Regions from separate parts of the Pseudomonas sp. LS1212 genome, predicted to be linked through region 2. Evidence: riboswitches for the same ligand, from Rfam matches in the RefSeq annotation. Region 2 holds a riboswitch; each other region holds the start of a gene.
What was found. A riboswitch is a leader RNA that binds a small molecule or an ion and turns the genes downstream of it on or off. The one in region 2 is predicted to bind cobalamin.

Region 1 (5,622 bases), 1.1 Mb from region 2:
GACACCCATTTAGGCGAGAATGCTCGCCAGATCGAGGTGTCAAATGACCAAACAACGCCGTTCCTTTTCCGCTGAATTCAAACGCGAGGCTGCCGACCTCGTGCTCAAGCAAAACTACAGCTACATCGAAGCCAGTCGTTCACTCGGCGTCGGCGAGTCGGCACTACGCCGCTGGGTTGAGCAGGTTCAGAAGGAGCGCCAAGGTGTCACCCCGCTAAGCAAAGCGCTGACCCCGGAGCAGCAGAAAATCCAGGAACTGGAAGTCCGGATCGCCCGCCTTGAACGGGAAAAATCGATACTAAAAAAGGCTACCGCGCTCTTGATGTCGGAAGATCACGAGCGTACGCGCTGATCAATCAGCTTAGCGTCCACGAGCCGATTGATTGGCTGTGCAAAGTGTTTGAAGTCACCCGCTCGTGTTACTACGCCCAGCGTCTCAGGCGCCGGACTCCTGATATTGAGCGGCTTCGGCTGCGCAGTCGGGTCAATGAACTGTTCACAGAAAGTCGTAGTGCTGCGGGCAGCCGCAGCATCTTGTCGATCATGCGTGAAGACGGCGAGCAACTGGGGCGATTTAAGGTACGCAGCTTGATGCGTGAGCTTGACCTCGTGAGCAAACAGCCAGGTTCTCATGCCTATAAACGAGCGACGGTCGAACGGTTGGATATCCCGAACATCTTGAATCGGGAGTTCGATGTCTCGGCCCCCAACCAAGTGTGGTGCGGCGACATCACCTACATTTGGGCCCAAGGGAAATGGCATTATCTGGCTGTTGTGCTAGATCTTTGCGCGCGCCGGATAGTGGGTTGGGCATTGTCGGAAAAGCCGGACGCCGAGCTGGTTATCAAGGCACTGGATATGGCCTATGAGCAACGAGGAAGACCTCAGGGCCTGCTGTTTCACTCGGATCAAGGGTCGCAGTATGGGAGTCGTTTATTTCGCCAGCGGCTGTGGCGTTATCGCATGCGCCAGAGCATGAGCCGCCGGGGTAATTGCTGGGACAATGCGCCGATGGAGCGTGTGTTTCGCAGCGTGAAAACTGAATGGATACCGACCATGGGCTACCGAACTGCTCAAGAAGCCCAGCGCGATATCAGCCATTTCTTGATGCATCGGTACAACTGGATTCGCCCCCATCAATTCAACGGTGGGCTGGCGCCAGCTCAGGCCGAAGAAAAACTTAACGTCGTGTCCGGGATTAGTTGACCACTACAGGGGCGGGAGGGCAGATTGCCGGTGCTCCTTCAGGCCGAAGCTTGGCGATGGAGGAAAGTGCCGTGCGCAGATCAGCCATCGTCGGTGCACCAAGGCACAACCGAACACCACCGCTCGCCAAGGCCTCTGGATTAGCAGCGGTGGAAGCGGGCGGGGGCCCAGTCCCTTGGCTTGCTGCTCTAGGTGTAGCGCTTCATGACTGGGCATAGGCAGCCACACGTGATATCCACGATGATCCGGGTCACGCATCATCTCGCCTGGCATCGAGTGAGCCAGCGCCACGCGTCGCTTCGATTCGTCCTGGATCGCCTGGCTGACGGTCTCGGCGGTGCCATCGGTCAACCATTGCTCCATGACGGCACGTAGAGCGCGGCCGGGCCCGGTTGTCTGTCAGCCAGCATTTGATCCAGCGCCTCCGGAACGATGCCTTCTGCATCCATACGCACGCCGACGACAGGGGTGCGCTGATGTCGAGCGAGGGCAATCACGCCCGGATAGGTCTGTGCTTCGGTGAACAGTGTGCCGCCCGGACTGCAGACCACCGATAGCGCGAGAGACACCGCGTGATGAGCGCCACCGGTCAACAACAGGCGTCGAGGGTCTGCGTCCACGCCTAGACCTGCGAACCATCGTGCCAGCAGGCGACGATGTTCGTCATGGCCACCTACTGGTGGATAGTCATTGAACAGGCCCGAATCAACGCGCCTAGCTATTGCCGTTAGTGTTCGAGCCAGTAAACGCGCGGTCATTACCGTTTGCAGGGCTATCAGCGTCGTCACAGGCAGGGCCTGTACAACCTTTAGAATTGCGAGCTGGTGCTGGATATCCAGGTGATTGGTCGGTTCGTCCAGCAACAGGATCTGTGGGCGCTGGGCCAAGGCTCGAGCGATGTGCACGCGCTGGCGTTCGCCATCAGAGAGGCTGCGCCACCTGCGGGTGCTCAGGTGGGCAGCGTCGACGTCGCAGAGAGCCTGGTGGACGATGGCATTGTCATTGCCCGACCAGGGGCTCAGCGCCGACAGCCAGGGCGTTCGGCCCAAGGCAACGGCATCGAACACGCAAATCGCATCGTCGGTGTCGGCCTGCTGTTCGACCACCGTGGATTTTCCCGAACCGTTGGGCCCGACGATGCCGAGGGTCTCGCCGCGACGAACGCTCAGGTTGATGTCGTGCAGGAGTGCAACGTCGCGGGCATTGAAACCAAGGCCGGAACAGCTCAATACGGATTCGCCAGCAAAGGGCGCCGCGGCGCTCATCGGGAGCTCCTCCGGCCTATCAGGATCAGCGCGAATACGGGGGCGCCAACCAGTGCGGTGATCACCCCCACAGGGATCACCTGTCCCTGATCGCAGGTTCAGGTCTTGCCGGGTAAACCAATAGGATCAATTACTTAGGCTCGCAGCGATGTGGGCCTAAGGCGTTTATGGGGGTTTTCGTACCTGTACCATGTCTATAAGACACTGGGCACGGGCGTCCCAGTCCGGCCAGAAGGAGCCACTAGTCAGCATGGTGGAAAATAGCTAGCGTTGCTTGGTCTGCCGTCTAAGCTGATTGAGCGGCCTTGGCTTGCCGTCTATGTCGTGAGCAAACGCAACATTATATTTTGCAGTTAAGCCGTTCCCAAACGCGTGATACGAGATGTGTGGAAAGGAGGTGTTGTGACAGGAAGCAAGAAATGCCCGGTCACAAACACTTGTCGACAATCATCTAACGCATTATTGGAGATAAAAATGGCTATACCACTCAGCAAAATCGTAGGCATGACCCCCGAAACTGAGGGCAAATTGAAGGAAAAGGACATCCATGACAGCGATCAACTCTTAGACGCATGTCGGACACCACACGAAAGAAGCGAACTGGCAAAGTACTGCGGCCTGACAAGACCAAAGCTCTTAGCATTGGCCGATCGCGCAGATCTGGCTCGTATTCATGGGGTCGGAGGAGTTTTATCCGACCTATTAGAGCATATTGATGGAGTGAAAGCGATTCCCGATCTTGCCAAGCAACGGCCAGAAAAATTGCACTCTGAGTTGGAGGAATTGATTGAACAAAAGAAAATCAAATTGGTAGGTAGGGCACCCACCTTTGAATTGGTGAAAGACTGGATCAAACAGGCTAAAGCTTTGGAAAAGATACTGTAGCCAAGGTGGGGTGACAAAAAGCGAAGTATTGCCCACCGTAACTGCCTAACAGTTACATCAGCCCGGACTGCCGACTATACTGTTCTTAGTTGGCAGCCGGTTATGCGGCACGTTAGTACGCGACGGTCCGCTTTGATCCCACACGCTCACTCCATTCATGCATTTTCTAGTTCTCGCTGGCGACGCCTAGAGTAGCTCTCTACGACGACGCGCCAGCGCCTGCTCGGCGGCTGAGCCGGCATAGCTTTCAAGGTTGCCACTATGGGTTTGCCGGACCACGGCGTTGTCGCGCCTTTGCTCATCCGTCAGGGATAACTCTTCTGCCCAGCGGGTGCGGTCAGGATCGTCTACGGGTTCAGGCAGGACAAGGGGCATGCTGTCCGGGTAGGGTGTCCGGCGACTGCCAGCGTGGGGCCTTGCAGGCTTCCTGCGGGCTAATGCCAGCTTCATGCGCTGCCTTGGGTAAAGCGAAGGCGAAGCGAATTGCAGCGTCTTTTTCGGACAGAACGTTGACTTGCGTGTTCACCTGCACATCGGCATCATCTTTGGGCATGGCTGGCATCAACCGGGCAAGGCAGTTGGTGTATCAGGTAGGTCGGGATCTTAAGTTCGTGAAACTGCTCGCGCGTGCCGACCGCCCCCTGCGGGCCGACCATCCACTCCAGCTGCACTGCCACCAGCTCCGGACGTTTGCCGATCACTGCCTCGAAGCTTGGATCGTTATCGGCCAGGCGTTCGACCTTGTCGTTCTGTGCCTTGTACTTGGCCAATACATCGTTGAACCACAACGAGGTGCCGACCAGCTTGTCGCCGAGCCCCAGGGCATAGAGCATTTCGGTGCCGGCCTGGCCGATGGTCACTGCACGGCCTGGTGCGTGCTGGAAGGTCAGCGTGCTGCCGCAGTTCTCTACAGTCAGGGGATAGTGGGTAGGGGCCGCATGGGCGAGGGCGGACAGACCCAGACCCGTGATGAGGGCGGCAAAGCGGGGCAGCAGCATGATGCAATCTCCATTTGAAGCGTACGCGGAGCGGGGGTGTACAGTCTGGAAACACATCATCGAACGCTGCCGCAGGAGCAGTGCAAGGCCGGTCACCGAGGTGACGCGCGCGGCAAGGATGTCCTTCCCGGACACCCCGCCGGTTAGTGATTTGCTTGGCCGGCAGGTCTCCTGACTGATGCGTCATCGCCTGGCTCCAGCCTTCCCGGAAGCAATCCCAGTGGCAGTTCAGGAGCAGGCTCAGCACCTACAGTTGCGGGGGCAGTTCCGTTTGATGCTGCATAAGCACCACGGATTCCCTATTAATCCCATTTGGAAACCGGCGGCGGCATGGTAGTCGATCATGCTGCCCAAGGGGGGCCCATGTGCGGATTAGAAGTATTTGAGCCGAGCGACATCGCGACCCTGGTTTAAACCGAACAGTGCAACGCTGACTATATAGAGTGCTTTCAGTAAGTAGCTGCAGAAGCTGCAAGAGCAGGGCTTGGCAACCGCCATCATTTTTGTCGTTGACAACGGTTTGAAACGCTGTAGAATTCGCCTCCCGCAACGAGAGATCGAAGCGAGTCAAGTGTTTGAAGTTAAACGAGAAAATCGAAAAACTTCTGAAAATAAACGCTTGACAGAGACAGAGGAAAGCGTAAAATGCGCACCTCGGTTGAGACGAAAGAATCAACCAACCGCTCTTTAACAACTGAATCAAGCAATTCGTGTGGGTGCTTGTGAGCTCAGACTGATAGTCAGAAAGATTATCAGCATCACAAGTGGCTACATGAGCAATCATATAGTTCATTTTGAGATTGCTGAGCCAAGTTTAGGGTTTTCTCAAAACCCAAGCAGTATTGAACTGAAGAGTTTGATCATGGCTCAGATTGAACGCTGGCGGCAGGCCTAACACATGCAAGTCGAGCGGCAGCACGGGTACTTGTACCTGGTGGCGAGCGGCGGACGGGTGAGTAATGCCTAGGAATCTGCCTGATAGTGGGGGATAACGTTCGGAAACGGACGCTAATACCGCATACGTCCTACGGGAGAAAGTGGGGGATCTTCGGACCTCACGCTATCAGATGAGCCTAGGTCGGATTAGCTAGTTGGTGGGGTAAAGGCTCACCAAGGCGACGATCCGTAACTGGTCTGAGAGGATGATCAGTCACACTGGAACTGAGACACGGTCCAGACTCCTACGGGAGGCAGCAGTGGGGAATATTGGACAATGGGCGAAAGCCTGATCCAGCCATGCCGCGTGTGTGAAGAAGGTCTTCGGATTG
Region 2 (5,622 bases):
GCAGCTCCGGCGGCAAGCCCAGGTTTGGCGCCAGGCAGAACACGGCGAAACCGGCCAGCCCCCACAGCACGCCTTCGGAGGTGCGGCCGGGTGCACGCAGGGTATACAGCGCGGCCAGCATCAGCGCGAAGCCGACGGCGACCACCAGGTTGCCGCCAGTGGTGGAAAGTAGGCGCTGCCAGCCATCTTCCGGCGCCCAGGCTTCGGCATCGTGGCTGTGCCCGGCCGCAGCGCCGTCGGCATGCTCGTGTGCTTCGACGGCAGGGGCCGCATTTTCATAGGTTTCCGCTTGCAGGATCAGCGGGACGACCCAGAAGCTTTGCAGCAGGGTCAACAGCAGGGCGGCGAGCAGGCCGGTAAAGCCTGCAGTCCGGGCAATGCGCTTGATCATGTTGGCTGTTCTCAATGGCACGGGAAAGCGGCGCTGTGACGGGTGTCATGCGCGGCGTTGTGAACGGCTTCGATGTGCGAGAAACCGGCGAAATAGACCAGGCAGATGCCGAGCACGGAGGCGCATATGGCGACGACCAGGCGTTGGGTCTGGGTGGACGTGACGACGGCTGAGTGGCTGGCGGTAGTGATGGGCATGGCGCTTCCCTCTTGTGGTGATCGAGGCGGCCAAGCGCGAAGAACCCCTGCGCGCGAGCTCGCAGAGGTATCAACAGCGCCCGCCCACCGCGGGTTTGTCAGGTATGGTCTGGGCCGGTCTCCGGGCTTGCGAGGGGCTGGCGTGTTGCTCAAGCCTGCAAGAATCACCTTCCCATGCCGGACAGCTGGCACAGTGGATCTGATTCTTCTCTCGCTTACCGTTGCGGGGGCAGCGCCGGACTTGCCAGGTAGTGTAGTAGCACCTGACGCACCGGTTTCCCGTTTCACCCTGTGAAGGGCACCCAAACGAATCCGCGTAGGAGAGCATGGGTGGGTGGGGGGCGTCAAATGGCATGTGGGGTGTTGGTTGCTTGGGTATGCGCCTGTTCACACCTTTGTAGCCGCTGCCGAAGGCTGCGCTCGCGTGCGAAGCAGGCGCAGGATCTTGAGATTGCCAGGGGGCCTTGCGGCCCCAGCGCAGCCTGGCGGCAGCGGCTACGCCGATCGAGGTGCGCCGGACAGGGAGCCCCGCCGCGCAATCAACTCGACAGATGCGATTGACCAACCCGCAACCACTGCGTAGCCTTGCCCATTCGAGGTTCTCCAGCCTTCAAGCCGGAGCTAAGACGGGAACGCGGTCCAATGCCGCGGCTGCCCCCGCAACTGTAAGCCGTGAAAGATCCGACAATGCCACTGCACTGATGCGGGAAGGCGTCGGGCTCGCCGATCGAAAGCGATCGGCACACAGCAAGCCAGGAGACCTGCCTCGGACAGATTCTCACTACAACCGGGCGGGGTGATCCGGTGGCGAATGCGACCTCGTGCCTGGCACCGAGGTACTCGTCCTGCATGCCCGCCATCCGCCAAGGGCATCCAATGAAAACACTGGCCAAACTTCCCGTCACCATCGTCACCGGCTTCCTCGGCTCGGGCAAAACCACCCTGTTGCGACACATGCTCGACAACGCCCAGGGCCGACGCATCGCCGTCATCGTCAACGAATTCGGCGAGCTGGGTATCGACGGCGAGATCCTCAAGCAATGCAGCATCGGCTGCACTGAAGAAGAAGCCAACGGCCGGATCTTCGAACTCGCCAACGGCTGCCTGTGTTGCACCGTCCAGGAAGAATTCTTCCCCGTGATGCGCGAGCTGGTCGAGCGCCGCGGTGACCTCGATCATATCCTTATCGAAACCTCGGGCCTGGCGCTGCCAAAGCCTCTGGTCCAAGCCTTTCAGTGGCCGGAAATCCGCAGCGCCTGCACCGTCGATGCGGTCATTACCGTGGTCGATAGCCCAGCCGTCGCTGCTGGCACTTTCGCCGCCTTCCCGGATCAAGTGGATGCCCAGCGCAAGCTCGATCCGAACCTGGACCACGAATCGCCCCTGCACGAACTCTTCGCCGACCAATTGGCCAGCGCAGACCTGGTCATCCTCAACAAGGCGGACCTGATCGACGCCCAATTGCTCGCCGCCGTGCGCCGCGAAGTGGCTGAAGAACTGCCGCCGGCGGTCAAAGTGATCGAAGCCAGCAGCGGTCGCCTGCCGCTGGAGGTCCTGCTGGGTCTGGGAGCCGAGTCGGAGGCGCATATCGATGCTCGTCGTACACACCACGACCACCATGACGGCGATGATCACGACGATCATGACCACGATGCCTTCGACTCCATCTCCATCCAATTGCCGCAAGCAGATGAGAGCCTGCTGCTCGATGCCCTGACCCAACTGGTGGTGCAACACGGCATCCTGCGGGTCAAGGGTTTCGCCGCGATTCCCGGCAAACCCATGCGCTTGCTGATCCAGGGGGTCGGCACACGCTTCGACAAGCACTATGACCGCGCCTGGCGCGCCGAAGAAAACCGTGCCACGCATCTGGTGCTCATCGGTCAGGAACTCGATGCCGCGCTGCTCGAGAGCCAACTGCACGCCGCGTTGAACGTCTAAGCCATGCACCTGCTGCGGACCCAACCCGGCGGCTTCGTGCCGGATGACAGTATTGCCGACCTCGGCCAGACACCGGCCGAGCTGGTCATTCTCTGCAGCGGTGATTCCCACCTGGCGCTGCTGGCCGAAACTGCCCAGCAGTTGCCGGACGACTTTCCCAGCCTGCGCCTGGCCAACCCCATGCAGGTGCAAAACCACGCCTCGGTCGACCTCTATGTCGACCAGGTGCTGCGTCATGCCAAGGTCATTCTGATTTCATTGCACGGCGGCATTGGCTATTGGCGCTACGGCGTCGAGCAGCTGGTCGGATTGGCGGACCGAGGCGTGCAATTGATTCTGGTGCCGGGTGACGACCGCCCGGACCCGGAACTCAGCAGCCTGAGCACCGTCGCAGCCGCCGAAGCCGAGCGCCTTTGGCATTTTCTGCGTCAGGGCGGCAAAGCCAATGCCCTCAATCTGTATCACTGCATGGCCAACCGCTGGCTGGGCCGTGACTACGCCTGGGAGGAGCCGCAGGCCCTGCCGCGCACGGCGATCTATCACCCGCGCAACGCCCAGGCGCAGTTGCAGGACTGGCGCGCCGACTGGCAGGTCGACCAGGCCGTTGTACCTCTATTGTTCTATCGCTCGCACTTGCAGGCGGCCAATACCGCATTCGTCGATGCATTCTGCGAGCGCCTGCAGTTGGCCGGGCTCAACCCGTTGCCGATCGCGGTCGCCAGCCTGAAGGAAGCCGGCTGCCTGGCGCTGGCCGAGGACTGGCTGGATGAGGTCGGTGCCGAGGTCATTCTCAATACCACAGGCTTCGCCCAGTCCAGCCCGGAAGCACCGCACCTGCGGCCGTTTCGCCGCAATATCCCGGTGATCCAGGCCATCTGCGCCCAGGACAACCAGCCCGGCTGGGAGGCCAGCGAGCAGGGCCTCGGCCCGCGTGACCTGGCCATGCACATCGCCTTGCCGGAACTTGACGGCCGCATCATCAGCCGCCCGATCAGTTTCAAGGACCTGGCCTGGCGCAGCGAGCGCAGCCAGTCGGATGTGGTCTGCTATCGCCCGCACCTGGAGCGCATGGACTTCGTCGCCGAGCTGGCACGCCGCTGGAGCGAGCTGGGCCGTCTGCCCAATGCACAGAAACGCGTGGCGCTGGTACTGGCCAATTACCCGACCCGCGACGGTCGGATCGGCAATGGTGTCGGCCTGGATACCCCCGCAGCGGCGCTGAATATCCTGCGCGCCCTGCAGCAGCAGGGTTATCCGGTTTCCCGGCTGCCCGACAACGGTACCGCGCTGATCCAGGCGCTACTGGGTGGCGTCAGCAATGATCTGGACAGTCTCGACCAGCGCCCTTGTGCCCAGAGCATGGCGCTGGACGACTACCTGGCCGCATTCGCCCGGCTGCCACTGGCCAATCAGGCGGCGGTGCGCCAGCGCTGGGGTGAGCCCCAGGCCGACCCGATGTTCCGCAACGGCCGCATGATGGTCGCCGGCCTGCGCTTTGGCCTGACCTTTGTCGGTATCCAGCCGGCGCGGGGTTATCAGGTCGACCCCAGCGCGGTCTATCACGACCCGGACCTGGTTCCGCCCCATGGCTACCTGGCCTTCCATTTCTGGCTGCGACACAGCTTTGCCGTGGATGCGGTGGTGCATGTCGGCAAGCATGGCAACCTCGAATGGTTGCCGGGCAAGGGCGTCGGTCTGTCCGAACACTGTTGGCCGGACGCCTTGCTGGGGCCTCTGCCCAACATCTATCCGTTCATCGTCAACGATCCGGGCGAGGGTGCTCAGGCCAAGCGACGTACCCAGGCGGTCATCATCGACCACCTGATGCCGCCGCTGACCCGTGCCGAAACCTATGGCCCCCTGCGCGACCTGGAGTTGCTCGCCGACGAATATTACGAGGCGCAACTGCTTGACCCGCGCAGGGCCCGAGAGCTGCAGCGCGACATCCTCAAGCTGGTTCGCGAAGCGCATATCGACCGCGAACTGCAGCTCGAGGAAGGACAGGGCAGCGAAGCCGACGTGGCCATCTGGCTACCACGGCTGGACACTTATTTGTGCGACCTGAAGGAATCGCAGATACGCGACGGCTTGCATGTATTCGGCGAATCGCCAAGCGGCCGGCTGCGTATCGATACATTGCTCGCGCTGCTGCGCATACCCCGTGGCGATGGCCGGGGCGCCCAGTCGAGTTTGCTCCGGGCGTTGGGCAAGGCCTTCTCATTAGGCTTCGATCCGCTCGATTGTGACCTGGGGCAAGCTTGGGAGGGCGCGCGACCACAGGTTTTGCAGGCTTTGGCCAGTGATAGCTGGCGCACGGCCGGAGACGCCCGTGAACGGCTGGAAAAATATGCAGCGCGATTGATCGAGCAAACGCTGGACGATGCAACCGACTTGCCGCAAACCGAGGATTGGGCCGATGTCCGCTCGATTCTCGACGGCTTGCGTGAAACCGTCGCGCCGCGCCTGGATGCCTGTGGCCCGGCCGAAATGCAAGGCCTGCTCGATGCATTGGCGGGGCGTTTCATCCCGGCCGGCCCCAGCGGGGCGCCCAGCCGGGGCCGGCTGGATGTGCTGCCCACCGGGCGCAACTTCTATTCGGTGGATGTGCGCAACTTGCCGACCGCCACCGCCTGGCGTATCGGTTTTGCTTCGGCCAATCTCATTCTGGAGCGCCATCTGCAGGACCATGGCGATCACTTGCGTCAGCTGGGCCTGTCAGTGTGGGGCACGGCGACCATGCGCACCGGCGGCGACGACATCGCCCAGGCCATGGCCCTGATGGGCGTGCGTCCGGTCTGGGCCACCGGCAGCCAGCGCGTCGACGACTTCGAAATCCTGCCGGTGAGCCTGCTCGACCGCCCGCGGGTGGATGTCACGCTGCGCGTTTCCGGATTTTTCAGGGATGCCTTTGCCAACCTTATCCGCCTGTTCGATGCTGCGGTGCAAGCCGTCGCCGCACTCGACGAGCCGGATGATCTGAACCCGCTGGCCGCACGTGTGCGCAGCGAGCGCGAACAGCTGCTGGCCAGCGGCATGAGCGAACAGGATGCCGAGCGCCAGGCGGGCTGGCGGATTTTCGGCGCCAAGCCTGGC
Region 3 (5,622 bases), 2.2 Mb from region 2:
CGCTTCCAGCTCACCGCGTGAGTTGCCGATCAAGCTGCCCGACCTCAAGTCGCGGCTGACGATGGCCTTGATTTTCCAGATGCGTGCCTTGTCCGATGAAGACAAGCTGCGCGCCCTGCAGCTGCGTGCCTCGCGCCGCGGCCTGCACCTGACCGATGAAGTCGGGCATTTCATCCTCACCCGCGGCACCCGCAGCATGAGCGCCTTGTTCGACTTGCTCGAGCGCCTCGATCAGGCGTCGCTTCAGGCCCAGCGCAAGCTGACCATCCCCTTTCTCAAAGAAACCCTGGGTTGGTAGATCAACAGCTGATTGCCCAGGCCGCCGCCGTGCTGCGCCGGGCCCAGCGCATCCTGATCATTACCGGTGCGGGGCTTTCCGCCGATTCCGGGCTGCCGACCTATCGGGGCCTGGGTGGGCTGTATAACGGCGTAACGGCTGAAGGCATCCCGATCGAGCAGGCCTTGTCCGGCCCCATGCTGCAGCGTAATCCGGCCTTGTGCTGGAAATACCTGGCCCAATTGGGCACCGCTTGCCTGGGTGCGCGCCCGAACGCGGCGCATGAGGCCATCGCCCGCTTGCAGCAGGCCAAGCCCGATTGTTGGGTGTTGACGCAGAATATCGACGGCTACCACCGTGCAGCCGGTAGCCCGGTGCAGCGCCTGATTGAAATTCACGGGCAGCTGTCCCCGCTTTATTGTCAGTCCTGTGGTGCGGTCAGCGATGCCTTGCAAGAGCATCTGCAGCAACCCTTGCCGCCGCTTTGCCGGGTCTGTTCGGGCATTTTGCGCCCGCCGGTGGTCCTGTTCGAGGAGCTGCTGCCCGAGCCTGCGCTGGAAACCCTGTATAAGCAGATGGCCTTGGGTTTCGATGCCGTGCTGGTGATTGGCACCACCGCCAGCTTCCCTTATATTCACGAACCGGTGTTGCGCACGCGGGCCAGCGGTGGCTTCACGATCGAGATAAATCCGGTGCCGACCGAACTGAGTGGTGACATGGACATTTATCTGAGGGGGAGGGCCTTAGAGGTTATGGGGAAACTCACAAGTCACATTTTTTTCGATTGAATTTGCAAATGAGAATGAGAGAAGGCATAGTCGCGCCTTCTTATGGATTTTGACACGGTCGTGCCCATGCTAAAGCGCTTCGCACCCCTCGTGCCCCTCGCACTCGTTACCCTGCTTTTTGGCTGCGCGGCTCATACGCCGGTTTCGCAACAGCAGGTCAGCAACCCGGTTACCGCCAATGCTTCGGCTCAGCCTTCCCTGATTCTCCAGGAAGAGCTCATGAGCGAAAAAGAGCTGACCGAATTCTCCAGCAGCAAGCCTTACCAACTGCCCGCCCTGGCTGACAGCATCCTCGAGCGTGGCATGTCCCTGATCGGTACCCGCTACCGTTTCGGCGGCACCTCGGAGACGTCCGGCTTCGATTGCAGCGGCTTCATCGGTTACCTGTTCCGCGAAGAGGCTGGCCTGAAACTGCCGCGCTCCACGCGTGAAATGATCAACGTGAACGCTCCGCTGGTCGCTCGCGACAACCTCAAGCCCGGTGACCTGCTGTTCTTCAGCACCAACGGTCGTGGTCGTGTCAGCCATGCCGGCATCTACCTGGGCGATGATCAGTTCATTCACTCCAGCAGCCGCCGCAGCGGTGGCGTGCGCATCGACAGCCTTGGCGACCGCTACTGGAGCAAGACCTTTATCGAAGCCAAGCGTGCGCTGGCCATGGCCCCGAGCACGGTTATCTCGCGCAATTAAGCTCAGCAGTTTCGCAGCAAAAACGGCGACGTAGCTCAAAAAAGCACGTCGCCGTGTGCGTTTTTGGCAATAGCAACTAGTATTAACGGGTTATAACCTCCTGGCACATGGCCAGGCTCTCGGCGGAGTAAGCCGGATCAGATCAGGATTGTTCTGTTTATGTCGATGGCTGCGCGCTTTGCCCTTGTTCTTTTCGCAGCACTGCTCGGTGCCTGTAGCAGTCATGCCCCGTCGCCTCGGGTCACCGAGCCGGCCGTCATGGCCCCTCAACAATATTTCTCGCCGGTTGCCGAAGATGTGCTGTTTCGTGCACTGGGCCTGGTCGGCACGCCCTATCGCTGGGGCGGTAATACACCGGACTCGGGCTTCGACTGCAGTGGGCTGATCGGTTACGTCTACCGTGATGCTGCCGGTATTTCCCTGCCGCGCTCTACCCGTGAAATGATCGGCCTGCGCGCTCCCGAAGTCGGGCGCGATGCGCTGCAATCCGGCGACCTGGTGTTTTTTGCCACCAACGGCGGGTCGCAGGTCAGCCATGCCGGTATCTACGTCGGCGAAGGGCGCTTTGTCCACGCGCCGGCCACTGGTGGTACGGTACGCCTGGATTACCTGTCCAATGCCTACTGGCAGAAGACCTACCTCAACGCCAAGCGCGTCCTGCAGCCGACCAGCCTGGCGCGTAACCCCTGACAAAGGGAGGCCGGCATGACCGCCCAAACGCTCTACCTGGACGACGCGCTGTACCACTACCTGCAGGACGTCTCGCTGCGCGAAACACCGCTGCTGCAACAATTGCGAGCCGAAACCCAGGCGATGCCCATGGCGCGTTGGCAGGTTGCGCCCGAACAGGGTCAGTTCCTGGCCTTGCTGGTGCGCTTGATCGGGGCGCAGCGGCTGCTTGAAGTCGGCACGTTCACCGGTTATAGCGCCCTGTGCATGGCTCAGGCGATGCCGGCGCAGGGGCGATTGATCTGCTGTGATCTTCCGGGAGACTACAACCAGACGGCCCTGCGTTATTGGCAGCAGGCGGGGGTGGCCGACAAGATCGATCTGCGCCTGGCGCCGGCATTGGACACCCTCGCACAACTGGAGGGGCAAGGTCAGGGCGGCAGTTTCGACCTGATCTTCATCGACGCCGACAAGGCCAACTACCCGGTTTATCTGGAATACGCCTTGCGTCTGCTGCGGGTTGGCGGCCTGGCCATTTTCGATAACACATTATGGAGCGGTCGGGTGCTGCAGAGCGAACCCGACAGCGCCGATACCCGGGCCATCCAGGCGCTCAATCGCGCCTTGAAGGATGACTCGCGCGTCGATCTTTCGCTCTTGCCACTGGGCGATGGCCTGACCCTGTGCCGTAAACGCTGAGCGTCACCGGGCAGCCGTTACCCGCCAGATTTTGTTGCCCACGTCATCGGCCACCAATAATTGACGCTCCATCCCCAACCCTCTAACCTTCGCGACTTGTTCCAGGTGCTCTGCAATCGTTTCGGTTGCCGGAGTGAAACAGGGAAGCCGGTGGGCGTGCATGGCGCGCGATTCCGGCGCTGCCCCCGCAACGGTAAATGAGTCAAGGTCGCGCAGTGGCCACTGGATGCGGTTCGGGTCCGGGAAGGCGTGTGACCTGGGTGTGCGCACCCCACTCATGAGCCCGGAGACCGGCCTGAAACATCCCACGGCATCACGCAGCCTGACGCGCGCCGGGCCCGATCCGGGCACGGCCGCCGCACGCTGCGTCTGCTTTGATCCATCCATCTGTCGCGCGGGTGAGAGCGGCATTGACGATTTCCTGCCACCAGGCCAGGGCTGGCGCCCCGTCTGTCGTGGTGCTTCGTCGATGCCGGCCATCTGCGCGTTAGCGGAGAGCTGCGATGACTGAAACCACCGAACGTGATGAGCGCCATGTGGCGCGCATGCTGCGCAAAAAGGCCGTGATCGACGAGCGCATTGCCAATGCGCCGAACGAGTGTGGGTTGTTGCTGGTATTGACCGGCAACGGCAAAGGCAAGAGCAGCTCCGCTTTCGGCATGCTCGCCCGGGCCATGGGCCACGGCATGCAATGTGGTGTCGTGCAATTCATCAAGGGCCGCACCAGCACCGGTGAAGAGCTGTTCTTCCGGCGCTTTCCAGAGCAGGTTCGCTTCCATGTCATGGGCGAGGGTTTCACCTGGGAAACCCAGGATCGCCAGCGCGATATCGCCGCGGCCGAAGCAGCCTGGGCGGTGGCCCGCCAGTTGCTGAGCGATCCGTCGATCAGTCTGGTGGTGCTCGACGAGCTGAACATCGCCCTCAAGCACGGCTACCTCGACCTCGATCAGGTGCTCGGCGACCTGCAGGCACGCCCACCCATGCAGCATGTGGTAGTGACCGGCCGCGCCGCCAAGCCCGAAATGATCGAACTGGCCGATACCGTCACGGAAATGGGCATGCTCAAGCACGCGTTCCAGGCCGGCATTCGTGCCCAGAAAGGCATCGAACTATGAGTGATGCGCGTCATTGCCCGGCGGTGTTGATCGCCGCGCCGGCTTCCGGCCAGGGCAAGACCACCGTGACCGCCGCACTGGCCCGCTTGCACCGTAACCAGGGGCGCAAGGTGCGGGTGTTCAAGTGCGGCCCGGACTTCCTCGACCCGATGATCCTCGAGCGCGCCAGTGGTGCGCCGGTGTATCAGCTGGACCTGTGGATGGTCGGTGCCGACGAGAGTCGGCGTCTGCTCTGGGAGGCTGCTGCCGAAGCTGACCTGATTTTGATCGAAGGGGTCATGGGCCTGTTCGATGGCACGCCTTCGAGCGCCGACCTGGCGCGCCACTTCGGTGTGCCGGTGCTGGCCGTCATCGACGGTACGGCCATGGCCCAGACCTTCGGTGCGTTGGCGTTGGGCCTTGCGCGCTATCAGCCGGACCTGCCGTTTGCCGGGGTGCTGGCCAATCGGGTCGGTACCGTGCGACATGCCCAACTGCTCGAAGGCAGCCTGACCGAAGGCTTGCGCTGGTATGGCGGCTTGTCTCGGGAAACCGGTATCGAACTGCCGAGCCGGCACTTGGGCCTGGTCCAGGCCAGCGAACTCAATGACCTGGATGTGCGCCTCGATGCGGCCGCCGCCGCGTTGGCCGAAAGCTGCGAGTCGGCCCTGCCGCCACCGGTGGAATTCGCGGCACCTGTGCCGGTCGCCGTCGAGCCATTGTTGGCCGGCGTGCGCATCGCCGTGGCGCGGGACGAGGCGTTTGCCTTTACCTATGGCGCAAGCCTGGACCTGCTGCGAGCGATGGGCGCGCAACTGACGTTTTTCTCGCCGGTTCACGATCGGGCATTGCCGTGCGCCGATAGCCTGTACCTGCCTGGCGGCTACCCGGAGCTGCATCACCTGGCCCTGGCGGACAATGCCAGCATGCTCGCCGATATACGTGCCCACCATGAAGCGGGCAAGCCGCTGCTGGCGGAGTGCGGTGGCATGCTCTACCTGCTCGATGCCCTGACCGATGTCCAGGGCCAGCGCGCTGAGCTGGCCGGCCTGCTCAAGGGCGAGGCGGTGATGCAGAAGCGTCTGGCAGCCCTGGCCCTGCAGGCGGTCGAACTGCCGGAAGGGAGCTTGCGCGGGCATACCTATCATCACTCCCTGACCAGTACCGAACTTGCGCCGATCGCCAGGGGCCAGAGCCCCAACGGCGGGCGTGGCGCCGAGGCGGTCTATCGGTGCGGGCGCTTGACCGCGTCCTATGTGCATTTCTACTTTCCCTCCAACCCCCAGGCGGTGGCGGCGCTGTTCAAGCCATGAGCGAGCACGCATTCAGCGAGGATGAACGGGCGGCGGTCTACCGGGCGATCGCCGAGCGGCGCGATATGCGTCATTTCGTCGGTGGCAGCGTT

Region 1: it holds a riboswitch for cobalamin, as region 2 does, so the genes downstream of both, NVV94_RS15400 (ABC transporter substrate-binding protein) here and cobW (cobalamin biosynthesis protein CobW) in region 2, are expected to answer to the same signal.
Region 3: it holds a riboswitch for cobalamin, as region 2 does, so the genes downstream of both, cobO (cob(I)yrinic acid a,c-diamide adenosyltransferase) here and cobW (cobalamin biosynthesis protein CobW) in region 2, are expected to answer to the same signal.

What each region holds. Positions count from the first base shown of each region.
Region 1 covers NZ_CP102951.1:3,300,104-3,305,725, reverse strand. The annotation lists one part of gene NVV94_RS15425 (IS3 family transposase) at 44-299, shown strand; one part of gene NVV94_RS15425 (IS3 family transposase) at 299-1,206, shown strand; partial or broken gene NVV94_RS15420 (aminotransferase class I/II-fold pyridoxal phosphate-dependent enzyme) at 1,554-1,886, opposite strand; partial or broken gene NVV94_RS15415 (ABC transporter ATP-binding protein) at 1,956-2,471, opposite strand; partial or broken gene NVV94_RS26930 (iron ABC transporter permease) at 2,468-2,569, opposite strand; gene NVV94_RS15410 (DUF4332 domain-containing protein) at 2,946-3,356, shown strand; gene NVV94_RS15405 (hypothetical protein) at 3,543-3,806, opposite strand; partial or broken gene NVV94_RS15400 (ABC transporter substrate-binding protein) at 3,941-4,354, opposite strand; cobalamin riboswitch at 4,498-4,693, opposite strand; rRNA gene NVV94_RS15395 (16S ribosomal RNA) at 5,199-5,622, shown strand, end outside.
Region 2 covers NZ_CP102951.1:2,167,625-2,173,246, forward strand. The annotation lists gene NVV94_RS10155 (CbtA family protein) at 1-391, opposite strand, end outside; gene NVV94_RS10160 (CbtB-domain containing protein) at 403-588, opposite strand; cobalamin riboswitch at 683-909, opposite strand; cobalamin riboswitch at 1,168-1,372, shown strand; gene cobW (cobalamin biosynthesis protein CobW) at 1,465-2,529, shown strand; gene cobN (cobaltochelatase subunit CobN) at 2,533-5,622, shown strand, end outside.
Region 3 covers NZ_CP102951.1:4,341,843-4,347,464, reverse strand. The annotation lists gene hda (DnaA regulatory inactivator Hda) at 1-298, shown strand, start outside; gene NVV94_RS20240 (NAD-dependent deacylase) at 292-1,065, shown strand; gene NVV94_RS20235 (C40 family peptidase) at 1,132-1,755, shown strand; gene NVV94_RS20230 (C40 family peptidase) at 1,915-2,445, shown strand; gene NVV94_RS20225 (class I SAM-dependent methyltransferase) at 2,461-3,123, shown strand; cobalamin riboswitch at 3,210-3,437, shown strand; gene cobO (cob(I)yrinic acid a,c-diamide adenosyltransferase) at 3,627-4,238, shown strand; gene NVV94_RS20215 (cobyrinate a,c-diamide synthase) at 4,235-5,530, shown strand; gene bluB (5,6-dimethylbenzimidazole synthase) at 5,527-5,622, shown strand, end outside.